4 regions of the Cupriavidus sp. CP313 genome follow, and region 1 is predicted to be linked to each of the others. Evidence: predicted binding sites of a transcription regulator. Region 1 holds the regulator's gene; each other region holds the start of a gene.
What was found. Region 1 encodes FNR, which switches genes on or off when oxygen is low (the NO sensors DNR and NnrR bind a similar motif). Its sites were predicted from a motif close to TTGATNNNNATCAA; they were not measured.

Region 2: a site for FNR is predicted at 2,545-2,558, ahead of paaA (1,2-phenylacetyl-CoA epoxidase subunit PaaA). Genes of this name have one in related genera too.
Region 3: a site for FNR is predicted at 2,614-2,627, ahead of ACW4E8_RS39230 (universal stress protein). Genes of this name have one in related genera too.
Region 4: a site for FNR is predicted at 2,825-2,838, ahead of ACW4E8_RS28350 (oxygen-binding di-iron domain-containing protein). Genes of this name have one in related genera too.

What each region holds. Positions count from the first base shown of each region.
Region 1 covers NZ_JBSVZB010000008.1:107,999-112,932, forward strand. The annotation lists gene rluB (23S rRNA pseudouridine(2605) synthase RluB) at 1-460, opposite strand, end outside; gene scpB (SMC-Scp complex subunit ScpB) at 466-1,320, opposite strand; gene ACW4E8_RS13950 (sulfite exporter TauE/SafE family protein) at 1,891-2,649, opposite strand; gene fnr (fumarate/nitrate reduction transcriptional regulator Fnr) at 2,728-3,453, shown strand; gene ACW4E8_RS13960 (hypothetical protein) at 3,515-3,760, opposite strand; gene ACW4E8_RS13965 (membrane protein) at 3,757-3,966, opposite strand; gene ccoG (cytochrome c oxidase accessory protein CcoG) at 4,173-4,934, opposite strand, start outside.
Region 2 covers NZ_JBSVZB010000012.1:139,371-144,304, forward strand. The annotation lists gene paaD (1,2-phenylacetyl-CoA epoxidase subunit PaaD) at 1-400, opposite strand, end outside; gene paaC (1,2-phenylacetyl-CoA epoxidase subunit PaaC) at 406-1,158, opposite strand; gene paaB (1,2-phenylacetyl-CoA epoxidase subunit PaaB) at 1,186-1,467, opposite strand; gene paaA (1,2-phenylacetyl-CoA epoxidase subunit PaaA) at 1,522-2,508, opposite strand; gene paaX (phenylacetic acid degradation operon negative regulatory protein PaaX) at 2,640-3,581, shown strand; gene ACW4E8_RS18145 (1-aminocyclopropane-1-carboxylate deaminase) at 3,623-4,639, opposite strand; gene ACW4E8_RS18150 (winged helix-turn-helix transcriptional regulator) at 4,832-4,934, shown strand, end outside.
Region 3 covers NZ_JBSVZB010000056.1:5,046-9,979, reverse strand. The annotation lists gene ACW4E8_RS39245 (phosphoribosyltransferase family protein) at 1-840, opposite strand, end outside; gene ACW4E8_RS39240 (zinc-dependent alcohol dehydrogenase family protein) at 860-1,873, opposite strand; gene ACW4E8_RS39235 (universal stress protein) at 1,914-2,369, opposite strand; gene ACW4E8_RS39230 (universal stress protein) at 2,682-3,518, shown strand; gene ACW4E8_RS39225 (universal stress protein) at 3,551-4,393, shown strand; gene ACW4E8_RS39220 (LysR substrate-binding domain-containing protein) at 4,426-4,722, opposite strand; gene ACW4E8_RS39215 (hypothetical protein) at 4,905-4,934, opposite strand, start outside.
Region 4 covers NZ_JBSVZB010000024.1:136,839-141,772, reverse strand. The annotation lists gene ACW4E8_RS28365 (Rieske 2Fe-2S domain-containing protein) at 1-211, opposite strand, end outside; gene ACW4E8_RS28360 (MDR family MFS transporter) at 459-2,024, shown strand; gene ACW4E8_RS28355 (glutathione peroxidase) at 2,105-2,749, shown strand; gene ACW4E8_RS28350 (oxygen-binding di-iron domain-containing protein) at 2,895-3,680, shown strand; gene gstA (glutathione transferase GstA) at 3,681-4,307, opposite strand; gene ACW4E8_RS28340 (aspartate/glutamate racemase family protein) at 4,451-4,934, opposite strand, start outside.

The DNA of each region.
Region 1 (4,934 bases):
CCGCCTTGCCTGAACGCTGGACCGGCTTGCGCTTGCGGCCGGGCTGCTCGGGCTTGTCGGTGCCTTCGGCCCTGGCAGCGCGGTCCACCTTGTCTGCCTTGCTGGTGCCCTGGCCGCCCTGGCCGCCCTGGCTACTCTGGCCGCCCTCGCCCTGCCCCGTCTTGCGCTTGCCGCGGCCACGCTGGCCACCGCGCGCGCCGCCCGCCGCCTGTGCGGCGCCCGGTTCACCGGCATCGCCCTGGCCGCCGGCGCTGGCGCCTTCGGCGCCCTCGCCGCGGTCCTGCGCCGCCTGGCGGCGCGATGCGACCAGGTTCCTCAGCCCGCGGCGCAGCCCCTTGCGGCGGGGCGCGGCTTCGCTGCCCGATCCGGGTTCTGCGGCGCCGGTGTCGGCGGGTGCACCCGCATTGCGGGTGTCTTGCTCAACGGAATCAGACAAGATATTCACTATCGGATGTTGCATGTTGTTCAGTTCGGCACGCGCTCGTCGTGCTCGCTCGGGTGCGGCGGGGTGCCGTTGTCCGGCAAATCGCCCCGCGCCCCGTCCGGATTGGGTGCGGCTGGTTCGGTGGAAGCGGCCTCGGCGGCATCGTCGGCTGCAGCTTGCAGCGGTTGCACGTCAAAGCCATTGGCGCCTTCGTCGACCGGGTCGGTCGTCTCGGCTTCGTTTGCGACGGATGCTTCGGCCACATCCGCTGCCTGCGCGGCGGGGTCGGCAAATGCCTCTTCGTCGGCGCTGGCCGCCTTGTTTGCAGCCAGGTCTTCAAAATTGATGGCCTGCTGTTCCAGCAGGGTTGCCTGCGCCTGCGCCTGGGCATCTTCCAGCGGCGGCAGCTCATCCAACGTACGCAGGCCAAGATCGTCCAGGAATGCCTTGGTGGTCGCATACAGCGCCGGCCTGCCCGGCACGTCGCGGTGTCCGATCACCTCGATCCAGCTGCGGTCCTCAAGCTTCTTGACGACTTCCGTGCTGACCGTCACGCCGCGGATTTCTTCGATATCGCCGCGGGTCACCGGCTGCCGGTAGGCAATGATTGCCAGTGTTTCCATCACGGCGCGCGAATATTTTGGCGGCTTTTCGGGATTCAGCCGATCGAGGTATTCACGCATTTCCGGCCGGCTCTGGAAGCGCCAGCCGCTGGCCAGGGCCACCAGTTCCACGCCGCGCGGCCGCCAGTCCTGGCGCAGTTCCTCAAGCAGCACGCGGATGGTGTCTGCGCCGACGTCGTCGTCAAACAGCCGCCGCAGATCATTGACGCGCAACGGTTCCTGCGCGCAGATCAGCGCCGTCTCGAGGACGATCTTCGCCTCTTGGGTATTCATGTTGATGGTGTGCAGCCTGTCTTTGCACCTGCTCCCGGACGGATCCGGGGCACCGGAGATTTTGGATACAGCGGTGCGAAAGCCACCGCCATCTCATTGCGCAGCTAGCCGGATACCTGCTGCATCCAAGGCCGTGCACTTCCCTATCTTTGCATCGAGTTGCCGGGTCGTTCCGGCAGGAGATCGTTCGCATGCCGTTATGGGCCGGCCAGCGAACCTCTTGCGTAGCGCGTCCGCACATATCGGACGTCGCTGTCAGCGAACTGAAGGCCTCGGACGCAAGAAAAACGGGTATCGGGAGCAAGGCCGGCATCGCCAACACCGCAGTGCCAGCCGGACTTTTGAACCAGATCTTTTGAACCGGATGGACTGTGGGGACGGGACGGGCATCGAAAACCTTCCGCTTCCCCTGCCCTGAACGCGCCTTCTGGTATGAAGGCCGCCTGGCGCTGCTCGCCCGCTGCTTACCGCGGCTCATATTACACCGCGCGATACCGCAATGTTGGCGATTGTATGGCATTCCCGCCCCCGCCTGCAACCATCATCCGTTGCCCGGGCGGCGCCGGCGCCTCAGAACACCAGGCAGAATCCATGCTCGGCCAGCGAATGTGGCAGCAGCACCGCTCGCGCAATGCCAAGGCCGCCGAACGCCATCACCGCCAGGCCGGCCCCCAGGCGCACGCCGGGACGTCGCGACAGCGTACGCAAGTAGCCCGACAGGCCGGAAAGCACCAGCAGGTTAGGCAGTGTGCCGAGCCCGAACACGCCCATCACGAGTGCGCCGGACGCCGCGTTGCCCGCCAGCAGCGCCAGCGTAAGCGCCCCATAGACCATGCCGCACGGCACCAGGCCCCATGCCAGGCCCACGCCATAGCGCCGCGCCAGGCCGCCGCGCACCCGCATGAAGGCCGGCAAGCCACCTGCCAGGCCATTCAGCCGCCGCGCCACGGCTGCGCTGGCGCGCGCCGCCAGCCGCTCCAGCCAGTTGACGGTAAAAATGTTGCCGCGCAGCAACCGCCAGCCCGACCACAGCAGCATGACGCTGCCCGCGCCGAACAGCCAGCGCTGCAGCGGCATGTAGTCCTGCTTCCACGCCGAGGCACCGACCGCGCCGAGCGCGGCGCCAAGCAGCATATAGGTCGAAATCCGGCCCACGTGCATAGTCAGCAACTCGCCCAGCCAGGCGGCGCGGCTGGGCACCAAACTGATCGTCGCCGCCGCGCCGCGGCGTTGCTCCACGGCCAGCGCCACGCCGCCGCACATGGCGGCGCAGTGGACCCCGCCCAGCAAAGCCAGCAGAAAAACGCTGATCAGCACGCCAAATGTCAATTCTCACTCCCTACCACATCACATCGCACGGTAAAATGTCCTAATCGCGCCCACGCTGCCATTTCTAGCAGGTTCCAATTGCTCACCTCCATTCCCATTACCGAGATGTCGCCCCGCTGCTCCACCTGTGCGATGGGGCAGCTGTGCCTTCCGGTCGGCATGTCGCAGCAAGACCTCGCCAAGATGGACACGCTGGTGCAGGAACGCATCCGTGTGCACAAGGGTGAAACCCTGTATCGCATGGGCGATCCGCTCACCGCGGTCTATGCCGTGCGCTTTGGCACGCTCAAGACCCACGTCACCACCGAAGACGGCCGCTCGCAGATTACCGGCTTCCACCTGCCTGGCGAAATTGTAGGTCTCGACGGGCTGGGCGAGATGCAGCACGCCTCCGATGCGGCCGCGCTGGAAGATACCGAAGTCTGCGTGGTCCGCATGGGCGAACTGCAGACCCTGTCGGCAGACCTGCCGTCGCTGCAGCAGCAGTTCCTGCGCCTGATGGGCAAGGAAATCACGCACGACCAGCTGATGCTGGTCACGCTGGGCTCGATGCGCGCCGAGGAACGCCTTGCCGCCTTCCTGATCAACCTCTCTGAGCGCCTGTCGGCGCGCGGCTATTCGGCGTCCGAGTTCGTGATGCGCATGAGCCGCGAAGAGATCGGCAGCTACCTGGGCCTGAAGCTCGAAACCGTCAGCCGCCTGTTCTCTCGCTTTGCCGAAGCCGGCCTGATCCAGATTCGCCAGCGCCACGTCAAGCTGGTGGACATCGACGGCATCAAGCAACTCTACAGCCGCTCCTGCTAGGCGGCCAAGCGCTGCCAGTGCCGCATCCGGCCATGGCAGCGCAGACCTCACGCCAGCGCGCTCATTCCAGTTCGTCGGTATCGCTGAGCCGCGTCGGCATGGTGTAGAGCGTCAGTCCGCTGGACAACGCGCAGAACACCCAGGCCATCAGGAAGCCGATGGTGTAGACCGATTCGCGGGACGCTTCGATCGGCTGGCCGAAGAAGTTCAGGTCACCGGGATCCACCACCGAAAACACCGTCGCGGTCGCAAACCCAGCCATCAGGAACGCCGGCCAGAGTACCCACATCAGCCAGCGCAACCTCATGGCTGCCTCGCTGCAGCAGCCTTGGGCGGCGCGGCATCGGCCTTCTCCACCACCAGGCCATGGCGCGTTGCACCCTGCACCGGCATGTCCGGATGCGTGGATGCCAGCCAGATCGTCACGCCGCACGCCACCATCGCCACCAGCGGACCGCTCATCAACAGCCACGGCCACGGCTCCTTCCACCACGGATTGCCTTGCTGACTCATCTTGCCCCCTTCATCTTGACGACTACGTCCGCGTCTGCCCAGTGTCCTGTTCCGCAAATACCTTGCCATGAAATCGCCCAGTTGGCCGCCATGCGTCGTTGCTCGTCGTTGCCATAGCTACGGCTATGGCGCCTCCTCGCGCCTAGCCTGACGACCAACTGGACGATTTCATTTTGGCAAGCCATTTACGGAACAGGACACTAGCCTCACAAATCGCGCGGCACGATGAAACTGGTGGATTGCCGGATTTCGGCATGCCCCCCCTCCGTGCCTTCGCTCGTCACTGTCACGTTGATCTTGTGCGTGCCCTGCGCCGCGGCCTCGATCGGCACGCGGATCCGGATCGGCAGCAACCGGTTGGACGTCGGCGCCAGCGATTCGGCCTGCTTGTCGTACTCCACCTTCAGGTTCTTCAGCTCGTCGCTGTCGGCCTGCACGCTGATCTTCATCGGCGCTTCGGTGGTGTTGATCAGCTGCAGGCGATAGACGTTCTCGATCCAGCGGCCTTCCACTTCACGGCCGAGCGCACCACGGTCGCGGATGATGTCGACCTTCAGCGGCGTGCGCAGCGCGATCGACGCCATGAAGCCGGCCAGCAGCACCACCCAGATCACGGAATAGATGATGACGCGCGGACGCAGCAGGCGCTTGCGCGATGCCGCCGCGGACAAGGCCTTGCGCATCGCGTTTTCCGAGGTGTACCGGATCAGGCCGCGCGGATAGTCCATCTTGTCCATGACCTGGTTGCAGGCGTCGATGCAGGCGCCGCAGCCGATGCACTCGTACTGCAGGCCGTCGCGGATATCGATGCCCGTCGGGCACACCTGCACGCAGATGCTGCAGTTGACACAGTCGCCAAGCCCCGCCTTATAGTGGTCGGTCTTGCGCGATCGGCTGCCGCGTGGCTCGCCGCGGCCGACGTCGTAGGTCACGACATAGGTATCGCGATCCACCATCACGCTCTGGAA
Region 2 (4,934 bases), on a different contig from region 1:
GGCATACCACCACCGGCGCCGGCGCCGCCTTGCGGCTGATGCCGCTGATGTCGATCACCTGCTGGGCCGGCGGCGCAATGCCGTAGCCGCCCAGGCTGGCCTTGCCGCGCGGCGTCATCCAGTCGGTGGTCCAGGCCGGCGCCAGTTGCGTCTGCACGCGCACGCTGGCGATGCCCTGCGCGGCCAGCGTGCGCTCGATCTCCTCCCGGATCACCGTCATGGCCGGGCAGCCGGAGTACGTCGGGGTGATGGTGATGACGCAGGCGTCGTCCTCCCATGCCACGTCGCGCACAATGCCGAGATCCACCACGGAGATCACCGGGATCTCGGGATCGGGCACCGTATCGAGCCAGGTCCAGACCTGCCCGACCGCCGGGCGTGCGATGGCTTGCGCAGTCATGGCGTTCACCAGCTGGCGCCCGGATAGGCGCGCTGCAGGAATTGCATTTCGGCCAGCAGGTAGCCGAGGTGTTCGGTATGGCGGCCGTGGCGGCCGCCGCTCTGTGACCACGTGCCGGCAGGCAGCCGCAGCGTGGCTTCTTCCAGCACTGCGGCCACGTGGCGCTGCCACGGTGCGGCCAGTGATGCGGGGTCGGGCACCACGCCGTCCTGCACCAGCGCGGCGTCGCCCGCGTCGGACTCGAACAGCTCACCGCTGAACATCCACAGGTCGTCGAAGGCATCCTGCATGCGGCAGTGGCTCTCTTCGCTGCCGTCGCCCAGGCGCACCACCAGGTCGGCGCTGCGGCGCACGTGGTAGGTCACTTCCTTGAGCGACTTGGCGGCGATCTCCGCGATGCGGGCATCGGTCGAGCGCTGCAGGCCATCGAGCAGGAAGTAGTGCCAGGTGTCGAACAGGAACTGCCGCGCCAGCGTATCGGCATAGCTGCCGTTGAGCTGCTCCACCAGCAGCAGGTTGCGGAACTGGTGCGCGTCGCGCAGGTAGGCGAGCTGGTCGGCGGTGCGGCCGGCACCCTCCACTTCCGCGGCGTAGCCCAGCCACAGCCGGGTCTGGCCGACCAGGTCGAGCGCGACATTGGTCAGCGCGATGTCCTCTTCCAGCGCCGGGCCGCGGCCGCACCATTCCGACAGGCGCTGGCCGAGGACCAGCGTGGAATCGCCGAGCCGCAGCAGGTATTCAAGCTTGTGGTTGTCCATGGGGATGCTTCCTTGGCGCGTGCCGGGTCAGATGTGCTTGACGGCTTCCGGCATCGGGAAGAACGTCGGGTGGCGGTAGACCTTGCTATTGGCCGGCTCGAACAGCGGGCCCTTGTCGCCCGGGCTGCTGGCGACCACATCGCCGGCCTTCACCACCCAGACGCTGACGCCCTCGTTGCGGCGCGTATAGACGTCACGCGCGTTGTTGATCGCCATTTCGCCGTCGGGCGCGTGCAGGCTGCCCACGTGCTTGTGGGCCAGGCCGTGCTGGCTGCGGATAAAGATCTCCCAAAGCGGCCACTCTTTCATGGCAACCTCCTGTGTCATTACGTTAGATGGATGGCGGCGCAGGGCGCCGCGGCGTCAGGCGGCGGCGCCCTGCGCCTGCTTGTCGGCGTGGGTCACCAGGGCATCGCGGAACCACGCGCCCTCTTCCCAGGCCTTGACGCGGGTGCGCAGGCGGTCGCGGTTGCAGGGGCCGTTGCCCTGGATGACGTTGTGGAACTCGGACCAGTCGATCTCGCCGAAGTCATAGTGGCCGCGCTCCTCGTTCCACTTCAGCTCGGGATCCGGAATGGCCAGGCCCAGGTACTCGGCCTGCGGCACGGTCTGGTCGACCATCTTCTGGCGCAGCTCGTCGTTGGAGAACAGCTTGATGCGCCATTGCATGGATTGCGCGCTGTTGGGCGAATCGCCGTCGGACGGGCCGAACATCATCAGCGCAGGCCACCACCAGCGGTTGAGCGCGTCCTGTGCCATCTGCTTCTGCTCGGGCGTGCCGTTGCACAGCGACAGCAGGATGTCGTAGCCCTGGCGCTGGTGGAAGGACTCTTCCTTGCACACACGCACCATGGCGCGCGCATACGGGCCGAACGAGCAGCGGCACAGCGGCACCTGGTTGATGATGGCCGAGCCGTCCACCAGCCAGCCGATCATGCCGATATCGGCCCAGCTCAGCGTCGGGTAGTTGAAGATGCTGGAATACTTGGCCTTGCCGGTGTGCAGGTCGCCCAGCATCTGGTCGCGCGACACGCCCAGCGTCTCGGCCGCGCTGTAGAGATACAGGCCATGGCCCGCCTCATCCTGGATCTTGGCCAGCAAGACTGCCTTGCGCTCCAGCGTCGGCGCACGGGTGACCCAGTTGCCTTCCGGCAGCTGGCCCACGATCTCCGAATGCGCATGCTGCGAGATCTGGCGGACCAGGGTCTTGCGATAGGCCTCTGGCATCCAGTCCTTGGCCTCGATCTTGATCCCGGCATCCACGCGCGCCTGGAACTCGCGCTCCTGCGGGTCCATTTCTTCCATGGCGCGAAGCCTCGTCGCTCCTGTCTCCACCAGCTGTGCGTACATCCTTTGCTCCGCTCTTGGTTGCTCTGAATCGGGGTCTTGACCTGCATCAACATCGTCAGTTGCAACGGATGGTAGTGATACAATTTGATTCAATCAATCGACGTTTGTGTATCACTTTAAAGGGCAGGCCGATGGCGACGCCAGGCACGGATCCGGTTTCTCCCCGCGTGGCGCGGCTGGCACGCGGGCTGAAGCTGGGCGCCAATTCCATGCTGGTGACCTTGTTCGGCGATGTGGTGGCGCCGCGGCCCCAGGCAATCTGGCTGGGCAGCCTGATCCGGCTGGCGGCGCCGTTCGGCATCAATGACCGGCTGGTGCGAACCGCCACCTTCCGCCTTACCGCCGACGACTGGCTGGCCGCGACCAGGATCGGGCGGCGCAGCTACTACGGGCTGTCAGAAGCCGGTTTGCAGCGTGTACTGCACGCCGGCAAGCGCATCTACGCCGGTGAGGCATCCGAATGGGACGGCCGCTGGACCCTGGTGATGGTGCGCGGTGACGTACGCGCCACGGTCCGGCAGAAGCTGAAGCGGGAATTGCTGTGGGAGGGCTTCGGCGCCATCGCGCCAGGGGTGATGGCCCACCCCCATGCGGACCTCGCCTCGCTGCGCGAAATCGTCCAGGCCGCACGCGCGCAGGACGATGTGGCGGTGATGGAGGCGAGCAGCCTTGAGGCGTTTTCCATCCGGCCACTGCAGGCGCTGATGCACCAGACCTTCAAGCTCGGCGACGTGGCCGCTGCCTGGCAGGCACTGCTGCGCCGCTTTACGCCGCTGGCGGAAGAGGCTGCCGGGCTTGCTCCGGCCGATGCCTTCTTCGTGCGGACGCTGCTGGTGCACGAATACCGGCGCGTGCTGCTGCGCGACCCCAACCTGCCCGAAGCGATGCTGCCGCAAGACTGGCCCGGCCGCACCGCGCGCGGCTTGTGCCACACCCTGTATGGCGCGCTGCTCGACGCGAGCGAAGACTACCTGCACCGCGTGGTAGAAGTGGCGGACGGTTCGCTGCAGGATGCCAACCGGAGCCTGCGCCTGCGCTTTGGGGCCGGCGCGCAGGCGGGCAACGGCAATTAGCCGGGCAACGGGGTATCCCGGCTGCGAGACTGCGCACGGAATCACCCGTCCTTGAAGAGGAAGCTGTAGGCATTCAGTGCCGGCACCCCGCCCAGGTGAGCGAAGAGGACTTTCGATCCTTGCGGAAACTCGCCGCGACGGACCATGTCGATCATGCCCTGCATGGACTTGCCCTCATAGACCGGGTCGGTCATCATGCCTTCCAGCCTGGCGCTGAGCCGGATGGCTTCCAGGGTGCCCGCCGAAGGCAGGCCGTATTCGGGTCCGCCATAGCGGGTGTCCAGCACCACGTCCGCTTCAGTGATGTCGCGGCCGAGGCCGACCAACTCCGCGGTATGGCGTGCGATGCGCAGGATCTGCGCGCGCGTCGGTTCCGGCCTGGCCGATGCATCGATGCCGATGACCCGGTCCGCGCGGCCGTCGGCAGCGAATCCCACCACCATGCCCGCCTGTGTGCTGCCGGTGACCGAGCAGACGACGATGTAGTCGAAGCTGAAGCCAAGTTCGGCTTCCTGTGCCCGGACTTCCTCGGCGAACCCTACGTAGCCGAGACCGCCGAGCGGATGCTCCGAGCAGCCTGCCGGAATCGGGTAGGGCTTGCCGCCCGCCTTGCGCACGCTCTCCATGGCATCTTCCCAGCTTGGGCGAATGCCGATGTCAAACCCTTCGCTGACCAGGCGCACGTCGGCCCCCATGATGCGCGACATCTGGATGTTGCCCACGCGGTCATAGACCGCGTCTGAGTAGTTGACCCAGTTCTCCTGCACCAGCACGCACTTCAGCCCCAGGTGGGCCGCGATGGCGGCAACCTGGCGCGTGTGGTTCGACTGGATCCCGCCGATCGAGACCAGCGTATCGGCGCCTTGCGCCAGGACGTCCGGAATGACGTATTCGAGCTTGCGCGTCTTGTTGCCTCCAAAGGCAAGGCCGCTGTTGCAGTCCTCGCGCTTGGCATAGAGCTCGACCTTGCCACCCAGGCTTTCGCTCAGCCGCGATAGCGGATGGATCGGCGTCGGGCCGAAGGTCAGGGAATGACGCGGAAATTGCTTCAGGTTCATGACTGGCTCCAGGTTGTGGTTGGCATGCGGGCGCCCGGCAGCCGCAAAGCCCGGCATTCGCACGGAAGCTGCGCGACGCCGCATCTGGAATCATCATAAGAAGGCTGAGACGAAAGGTGCTTGCAAAGATCTGCAACTTCTTGCACGATAAAAAGGCCGGAAGCACCACGAAATTCCTTTTATTCCGTAGAAATGGCCACATCCAGAATAAAATTTCGTACGAAATCCGAGACCTCCCCGCAGCCCGCGCCGGTGCTGGATCGCACGGACAAGGCCATCCTCCGCGCCTTGCAGC
Region 3 (4,934 bases), on a different contig from region 1:
TACGAGCAAGGTGGCGAATCCTTTCGCGCGTAGCTTGCGTGCCAGGTAATGGCTGCGGGCTGCGCGGCGTTGCGCGCCACCGGCATGCACCATCACCGCGACGCCGATCGGGTTCGGCGCCGATTCGAGCATGGCCCGGAGCCGAGTAGTCTGATACGGAATCAGCATCGCCTCGCTCAACGATGGCACGCCTGCCACCGCACTTGGCCGGGCGCGGGTATGGGGTTGCGCTGGCGGTATCCCTGTCAACTGCCGGACGCGGTCGTCGCTGACCAACTGGAACTCATGATAGAAGTGCGCGAGGTTTTCGATGCGGTCCGGCGTATCCAGGCAGATGACTTCGTCGGCCAGCGCGCGCACCCGGTCCAGCCCGGCTGGGGTGGCGATCGGGAGCGCGCATATGAGCCGGGCAGGGTGCCGCTTGCGCAGGCTTGCGAGGGCCGCATACATCGTTGCGCCGCTCACCAGGCCGTCATCCACGACGATCACCACGCGACCGCCCGGATCCGCCAGCTTGCGAACCGGCGTATACACGGCGCGCTGCCTGCGAAGCTGGTCGAACTGGGCATCACGCTGGCTGCTGGCGCCGCCATTTGCGTTCATTGCGTCCGTGCACCATGTCGCGCCAGAGTCGTCCAGTGCTACGCCAGGAGCGATCCTGCGCGCCATCACCAGGTCGAAGTCAGCGCTCAGTGCGTCGGCCACAACGCGCCCGACCGGCACGCCGCCGCGCGGAATCGCCAGGACCAGGGCACCGGTTCCCCGATACGCGCGCAACGCCCAGGCCAGTTCCGAGCCCGCATGCTCACGCGCCTGAAAACGTGTCTGGTAACGGCTCATCGATATATCTGCCAAGGATCTATTGACGGAGTTTCAGGACGGCGGCGCCGGTAAGGCGGCCCTCGCGCAGGTCGGCCAGTGCTTCGTTGGCCTGCTCCAACGGATACGCGGTGGTGTGCGTATGCAGCGGGGTCCGGGCGGCGATATCCATCAGTGCGATGCCGTCGGCACGCGTGAGGTTGGCTACGGAGCACAGGCGCCTTTCTTCCCAAAGCAGCTGGTAAGGCATGCTTGGGATATCGCTCATATGAATTCCGCCACAGACCACGATGCCACCCTTGTCCACGGCGCGCAGCGCTTTGGGAACCAGCGCGCCCACCGGGGCGAAAATCAGTGCGGCGTCCAGCGGCACGGGCGACTGGAGGTCGCTCGAGCCGGCCCAGCACGCGCCGGATTGGTATGCGAGTTGCTGGGCGCCTGCGTCGCCCGCGCGGGTGAAAGCGTAGACTTCGCGGCCTTGTGCCACCGCGATCTGCGTCACCAGGTGGGCGGCGGCGCCGAAGCCGTAGATGCCGATGCGGTGCGCATGGCTGGCTACGCCCGCCATGCGCAGCGTCCGGTAGCCGATCAGGCCGGCGCAGAGTAGTGGTGCGGCGTGCTCGTCGTCGTAGCCGGGCGGAATCCGGAAGCAATAGCCGCTGTCGGCAACAACATACTCCGCATAGCCGCCATCGCGGGTATAGCCAGTGAATAGCGGCGCGTCGCAGAGATTTTCGTGATGACGCAGGCAGTAGGGACAACGGCCACAGGTATGTCCGAGCCAGGGCACACCCACGCGGTCGCCCGGCTTGAAGGCGGTGACACCGGCGCCGCACGAATCCACCTGTCCGACGATTTCATGCCCCGGGATGAGCACCGGCTTGGGATGGCGCAGGTCGCCGTCGGCGATATGCAGGTCGGTCCGGCACACCCCGCAAGCCCCCACGGCGATGCGAAGTTCGCCGGGCCCCGGGTCGGGAACCGGCAACTCGTGAAGGCGCAGCGGCAGGCCTGCGCCCTCGAAGACCATCGCACGCATGGTTTGGTGGGACATGGCGTGGCACTCCTTCGCCGCCCGTGGCGCCTTGGCGCGCCTAACCTTCGACTTCGCTGCGGACCAGGAGCACGGGCTTGCTGGTCTTGGCAAGCACGCCTTCCGACACGCTGCCCATCAGCAGGCGCCGGACGCCGCGGCGGCCATGGGTGCCAAGCACGATCAGGTCGGCATTCCACGCATCGGCTTCGGTGACAATGGTCAACGAGATCCGGCCGGGCGCCACCGGCTTTTCATCCAGTTTCACCGTGTTGCGCACGCCTGCTTCGCTGAGCCTGGCCGAGGCGGCATCCAGCGCCTTGCGGCCGTGCGCGGTGATGTTGTCGATCAGTTCCTTGGGGTTGAAGTAACTAGCCTCGAAGAACACATCGCTGTCGTCTACCACGAACAACGCCTTGACCTCGGCCCCGGTTGCCTTGGCGATGATGATGGCCTGGCTCAGTGCCAGGTCGGAAGAACGGCTGCCATCGACGGCGAGCAGGATGCGCTGGTACATGATGGGTCTCCTGAGGGGCAAGGGTGTGCTCAATGTTGTGATTCTCTGCATTCAGCGTAGACGCCGGCCTCGATACGCGCTTGACATGCGTCAACCTGAAGCGGCTGGCGTGGCGAGTTATTGATCGCAACCCGAACTGGAGTGATGACCACATTGCTTGACGGCTCCACATACCCTTTGCTCGCGGTAGTCTCCACCGCACACGAGGGCGATACGAGAGCCATGTCGCCGCAGGGCAGGACCGTTGATCCGGGTCAAGCGCCGGTCTGCCTTGCTGCCTAGACTGGTCTGTAGTTGAGGGAGAGGGCGAACATGGCTTACGACAGCATCCTGGTGCATCTGGACAGCAATCCGCAGGCACGGCAGCGGCTCGAAGTGGCGGGGCGCGTTGCGGCGGCCAGCCAGTGCCGGCTGATCGGCATGTATGCCGGTTTCATTCCCGATCCTGCCTGGTTCTACCTCATGGATGGCGCGCAGCAATATGTTGCGGACGACCTGGCCCGGCGCAAGCAGGTCAGGGAAGACGTCCGGGCGCAGTTTCTGGCTGCAACCCAGGCCATGCCAGTGCGCGCGGAGTGGCGCGCTGCGGAGCTGGGGGCCGTGGCATCCGTGCTGCGCGAGGCCCGCGAGGCCGGCCTGGTCGTTGCCGGCCAGTACGACCCCGGCAATACCGAAGGTCCGGTGGCCCGACAGCTACTGGAATCGCTGCTGCTGGAGACCGGCCGACCGACGCTCGTCGTGCCGTGCGCGGGCACGTTTCCAACGCTGGGTACGCGGGTTATCGTGGCGTGGAATGGCAGCCGCGAGGCGGCGCGGGCGCTTCACGACGCCGTGCCGCTGATGGCCGGCGCACAGGCACGCATTCTTTGCGCACAGACCGCGGCCAAGGAGGCAAGAGCCGACGCCACCCCGGTCGGCCACGCCGCACGCGTGCTGGAGCGCCACGGCGTGGCCGTGGAAATCGAACACGGTCCCGGTGGGGCTGACCTGACCATCGGCGAACTCATCCTTTCGCGCGCGGCGGATTTCAATGCCGACCTGATCGTGATGGGTGCCTACGGACACGGTCGCATGCGGGAACTGGTGCTGGGCGGTGTCACGCATACGCTGCTTGACTCGATGACGGCACCGGTGCTGTTTTCACGATGATGCGAAGTCAAACCAAAGAGTGGAATCCCGTCATGGACTTCAGAACCATCCTTGTCGACCTCAGCGAAGATGCTGCACGGTCCGCGCGCATTGAAACGGCAGCACGGCTTGCCGCAACGTCCGGCGGCAGCGTGGTCGGACTGACTGCAACAGGAACGCACCTGGAGCCGTTTCGTGGGGCGGGCGAAGAAGCCGGGCAATACGCCGTGCTTGCCGCGAGCCATTTGCACAAACTGGCTGCCGGTCACAAGAACGCACTCGACACGCTGACCAGGCAAGTGTCGCCGGCCATTCCCACCCGGCACATCGTTGTCGATGCCGAGTCTGGCTGGGCGCTTGCCGACGAGGGCCGCTTCGCCGATCTCATCCTGCCCGCATCGCCCTCGGCGCAGGCCGATGTGCCGGCTCTGCTGGCCGGGGTCGCGGAGTACGCGATGCTCAATGCAGGCCGGCCCATCTTGCTGGTGCCCGGCACATCCGTCCCGCGAGTTGGTGGCCATGTCGCCATCGCATGGAACGGCGGCCGGGAGGCTGCGCGGGCGGTCGCGGACGCACTGCCGTGGCTTGTGCATGCCAGCGCCGTTACCGTCCTGGTGGTCAGCGCTGGCAAGCACAGCGCTGCCGGTGAGAAAGAGGCCTATCGTGACAGCGCGGATCGGCTGACAGCATGGCTGCGCAGCCATGGCATCCACGCCAATCTGCTGGTCGGAGAGGGCGATCCCGACCACGTTCTGCCACAACTTGCGGACAAGGTTCAGGCCGACCTGCTGGTCGCCGGCGGCTATGGCCGCTCCCGGCTGAGGGAGCTTGTGCTGGGTGGCACCACCCGCGCTCTGCTGCGCCAGTCAGGCTTGCCAGTCTTCATGTCGCACTGAGGCGTGACCGCCGCCAATCGGGCACTGGCACCTCAAGCCACGCGCCGCCCGGGCATCAGCCCGCCATATTCCTTCCCAAAAAACTCCGCCGTGTGCTCAAGCAAATAGGCGCGGCAACTCTCGCTGGCCGGTGACAAACGCTTGCTGGACATATGCGCGACATGCCAGAAGCACTCGATCGGCGTGCCGGTCACGTCCAGCAGCGCGATCTCGCCGGTGCGCAGCTCCAGCGACAGCGTGTGCAGCGACAGCAGGCTGATGCCCATGCCGGCCATCACGGCCTGCTTGATCGGATGCCCGCCGCCAAAGCGTGGCCGTCTCTGACCGATCCCTTTCGGCCATTTGACCCATCACTATCCCAACGGCAGCTTCCAAGCTACAACGGTCACAAGTATGGAAAATCGGCCGCAGGGTGCTCGGCCGCTGGTGAGTCTCACCAAGCCTTCCAGGAGAGCCAAAGCCCGGCTGCAACAAAGATGCTGCCTGTAAGGCCTCTCCTCGAAGTTTTCTCCTACAGAGGGAGCTGGGCGTCGACTGTGTT
Region 4 (4,934 bases), on a different contig from region 1:
TGAAAGCCGCGCCGCGGTGCGGGCAGCGGTCGTCCCAGGCGTGCCAGCCGTCGGCGTTGCGCCACAGCACCAGCGCGCGGCCAAAGAGCCGGGCGGAGAAGGGGCCGTCGCCGCTGGCCTGTTCGATGGCCAGCACGGCGTGCCACTGGCCGAGTTCGGGCCCGGCCGCATCGAGGGCCTGACCTGCTTCTTGTCGTGGGGTCTCGGTCATGACGAAATCTTACCTTCGATAGCGGCGATGTGATCTTGCATCGACCATTGTGCCTGATCGCGTCACGCAAGTGATGTGCCAGATACCTGCCATCGCAAGCGCGATATTTGCTGGCCGCATATAATTATGCGTTCGCTGAATTAGGCCCCCGCGACGGCGTCACGCTCCCTCTCACGCGGTTCCCGGCCGATATTCCCTGCATTTGACGTTGCTTTCACCGCACATCGCTGCGGTTTCGTGCTTGCCCATGTCTTCACCCTATTCCGCCGCATCCGCCCGGGACACCACGCCGGCCCTGCCCGCCCACGACCATCGCGCCGTGATGCGGGTGATCGGCGGCATCGTGCTGTGCATCCTGCTGGCCGCGCTCGACCAGACCGTGGTGATCCCGGCGGTGCCGGCGATCGCCAATGACCTGAACGGCTTCAGCCACCTGTCGTGGATCGTGACGGCGTACTTGATCGTGTCGACGGTGACCACGCCGCTGTACGGCAAGCTGTCGGACAGTTTTGGCCGGCGGCGCCTGCTGATGGTGGCGATCATGCTGTTTATCGGCGCCTCGGTCGCATGCGCGCTGGCGCAGACGCTGGGCCAGCTGATCCTGTTCCGCGCGCTGCAGGGCGTGGGCGGCGGCGGGCTGATGTCGCTGGCGCAGGCGGCCATTGCCGATGTGGTGGCGCCGCGCCAGCGCGGGCGCTACCAGGGCTACCTGGCCACGGTGTGGGCGGTGGCGTCGATCGCCGGGCCGCTGGTGGGCGGCTGGGTCTCTGACCATATGTCGTGGCGCTGGCTGTTCTGGGTCAACGTGCCGCTGGGCCTGCTGGCGATGTTCATGTGCTACCGCGGGCTGGCCATGCTGCCGCCGCGTGGCGGGCGTGCGCGCGTGGACTGGCTGGGGGCGCTGCTGCTGGCGGTGGCCATCGTCGCCTTCCTGCTGGCGATGAGCTGGGGCGGCGACGTCTACGACTGGCTCTCGCCAGAGCTGGGCGCCCTGCTCCTGGCCGCCGTGGCGGCCGTGGTCCTGCTGACCTGGCAGGAGCGCCGCGCCGCGGACCCGATGCTGCCGCCACGCCTGTTTGCCAACCGTGCCTATGTGATGGGCGTGGCCGCCTCGGCGCTGGCCGCGCTCGATATCTTCCTGTGCATCTTTGCCCTGCCCCTGCACTTCCAGCTGGTACGCGGCGCCGATGCATCGACCTCCGGCCTGCTGGTGATGCCGTTCCTGCTGGCCACCGTGGCGGGCAACTTTATCGTCGCGTGGCTGGCGCCGCGCGTGGGCCGCATGCGCGGCATCCTGATCGCCGGCTATATCGCCGGCGCGCTGGGGCTGATCGCACTGGCGCTGGTGACACCGGCGGTGCCGCTGGCCGTGGTGCTGGCGGCGATGACGCTGGCTGGCGTGGGCCTGGGCATGACCATGGTGGCCACGCTGATGAGCGTGCAGAACGCGCTGGAGCGCCGCGACACCGGCGCCGGCACGGGCGCGCTGCTGGTGCTGCGCTCGCTCGGCAGCGCGCTGGGCGGGGCGCTCGCCGGCACGCTGCTGACGCTGGAATTCCGCCATGCGCTGGCGGCCTCGGGGGTCACGCAGGCGCTGGACCTGGGCGCGCTGCGCCACGGCAGCGAGGCCTTTGCGCAACTGTCGCCGTCCGTGCGCGCGGTGCTGGCGGGCGGCGTGGAGTCGGGCTTCCACCTGATCTTTGCCGCGGGCGCGGCGGCGGCGGTGCTGGCGCTGCTGATCGTGCGCCGCATGCCGGACCTGGAGCTGCGCGGCAGCGTCACCGAACACGCGGCCACGCTGGCGATGGATTGAGCCGGCCTGCCGGAAAGCCGCTACCGGCGTAGACTATGGCGTACCCGATACAGCGAGCCGCCTTCCGGAGCCCCATCGCCATGACTCGTCGTTTCCCCTCGTCCGCCACACTCCAACAACTGCGCCCGGCCGCCCTCGCCGGCGCGCTGGCGCTGGCCGCAGCCGGCGCCGCACTATTGCCGCACCCTGCCCGCGCCGCCGACAAGCCGGCCACCGCGCCTGCACCGCAGGCAGCAGGCGCCTGCCCGGCGTCGCTCAACTTCAAGTTCCCGCGCCTGCAGGATGAAGCCCCGCAAAACCTCTGCCAGTACGCGGGCAAGGTCGTGCTGGTGGTCAACACCGCCAGCTACTGCGGCTTCACGCCCCAGTACGAAGGGCTGGAGGCGCTCTACAGCAAGTACCGTGACCGTGGCCTGGTCGTGCTGGGCTTCCCGTCGAACGATTTCTCGCAGGAGCCCGGCTCGGAGAAGCAGATCGCGGACTTCTGCTACAACACCTACGGCGTCAAGTTCCCGATGCTGGGCAAGTCGCACGTGCGCGGCAGCGAGGCCAACCCTATGTACGCGCTGCTGGCGAAGGAAACCGGCACCGCGCCCAAGTGGAACTTCTACAAATACCTGATCGGCCGCAACGGCCAGGTGGTGGGCAGCTACAACAGCAAGACCACGCCTGACGACAAGCAGTTCGTCGCCAAGATCGAAGAACTGCTGGCCAGCCCGCGCTGACGCGCGCGACGCCCGGCCGGGGTGTACACGCCTGACGACAGTCCGGCCGCTGGGGGGCGCGTGTTCCCTCCCCCATTGATTTGCATCAAGTTTGCAACGGGATTCGCTGAGTAACGTCGCCGCTTGCGACGAGCGGAGCGAGGCAATGGGAATCACGTTGTACGACGCGGACGGGCACACCTGCCTGATGTTCACCGACCTGGTCGAGGAAGCGCATGACGAAGCGGTGCAGACCAACCAGTTCCTGGTCGTCGACCACGGGCATGGCGCGCTGATCGATCCCGGCGGGCAGATGACCTACAGCGAGCTGTATCTCACCATCAGCCGCTACTTTCCGCCCAAGCAACTCGACTACGTGCTGGCTTCGCATGCCGATCCGGACATCGTCGCGTCGGTCGGACGCTGGCTGACGGGCTCTGACTGCCGCATCTTGATTTCCAGCGTGTGGGCGCGCTTCCTGCCGCATTTCTGCCAGGCCGGTAAGACGGCCGGGCGCATCGTGACGATTCCCGATGCGGGCATGCATATCCCGCTCGGGCACAGCTCCCTGGTCGCGGTGCCAGCGCACTTCCTGCATTCCGAAGGCAATTTCCAGTTCTACGATCCGGTCAGCAAGATCCTGTTCTCGGGCGATCTCGGTGCGGCCATGACAGGCGCCAAAGCGGCCGGCACCACGGTGACGGATTTCGATGCGCATACTCGCCTGATGCTGCCGTTCCACCAGCGCTACATGAGCGGCAGCCGCGCGTGCCGGCTGTGGGCAGCCATGGCGCGGTCGATGGATATCGAATGGATCGTGCCGCAGCACGGGCCGTCGTTTCGCGGCAAGCACATGGTGGCGCGCTTTATCGACTGGATCGACGCGCTGGCGTGCGGGCTGGACCTGCTGACGCAGGACCACTATCGCGTGCCCGCACCCGCCATGCGCTGATCAGTCGCGCACGAGCCCTTCGGCGCGCATGGCTTCCTGCACCGCCGGCCGCGCGGCGATGCGCGACAGGTAGTCCTGTAGCGTGGGGTATGCCGTCAGCGGCATCATCAGCATGCGGGCCCAGCCGAGGATGGTGAAGCAGTAGGCGTCGGCCACGGTAAAGGTGTCGCCGGTCAGGTACTGGCGGCCCTGCAGGTGCTTGTCGAGCTCAGCAAAGCGCAGTTGCAGCTTGGCCTTGCAGGCCTCTACTGTGCTCTGCGCGGTTTCCTTGTGCCACAGCCACGGGCTGAAGACCTTGTGCAGTTCCGTTGAGACCAGCGTGATCCAGCCAGTGGCTTCCAGCCGCTCGCGCGTGCCGGCGGCGGGCAGCAGCGCGCGTTCGGGCACCAGGTCGGCGATGTATTGCAGCAGCGACGCCGCCTCGGTATGGCGCGAGCCGTCGTCGAGCTGCAGCAGCGGCACGTAGCCGCGCGGGTTGATGGTGTAGTAGTCGTCGGTGCCGTTTTCAGGCACGGCCAGTTTGTGGTGGAGCAGGTCGACCTTGGCCAGCGTGACCGGCAGCCCGGCTTCGCGCAGGGCGATATGGACGGCCATCGAGCAGACGCCCGGAGTGTAGTAGAGCTTCATTGCGATCCTGTGGTGGTTGCCTGGCCGCCACGCCATGCGGCGGCCGTGCAGGCAGTCTAGGATCGCCCCCCTTATGCAGCAATGCGCGTCCTTGCGGACGCGCATTGCAGATTTGCACAGGGCTAATTTGGGCTAGGTTGCGCTCAGTCGAGCAGCTTTGCCAGCGCCGGCGGCAGGCCGGCATTGGGCTTGTGCGGCGGCCGCGCGAAGCTGCCCTGCGTGGCGCTGCCGGCGCGCAGGGCCACCAGCGATTCGCAATGCCGCACCGCGCTCGACACGCCATCCACCACCGGCACCGGAATGCGCCCTTGGAGCGAGCGCGCGAGTCCCGCCAGCGGCGCGCCGGCGACGATGATCACGTCGGCGCCGTCCTGCTCGATGGCTTGCAGGGCAAGTTGTTCCAGCCGCGCGGCATGGTCTTCCTGCACGCTGCCGATATCGCGCAGGGGTTCCTGCAGCGAGCGCACGCTGGCCAGCCGCGACGACAGGCCGTTGGCCGCCACGCATTCGCGGTACCACGCCTGGATGCGGTGCGAGATCGCGATGATGGAGAAACGCTGCCCCAGCAGGCAGGCGCTGGCCAGCGCGGCTTCGGTCATGCCGACGACGGGGACGTCGAACAGCTCT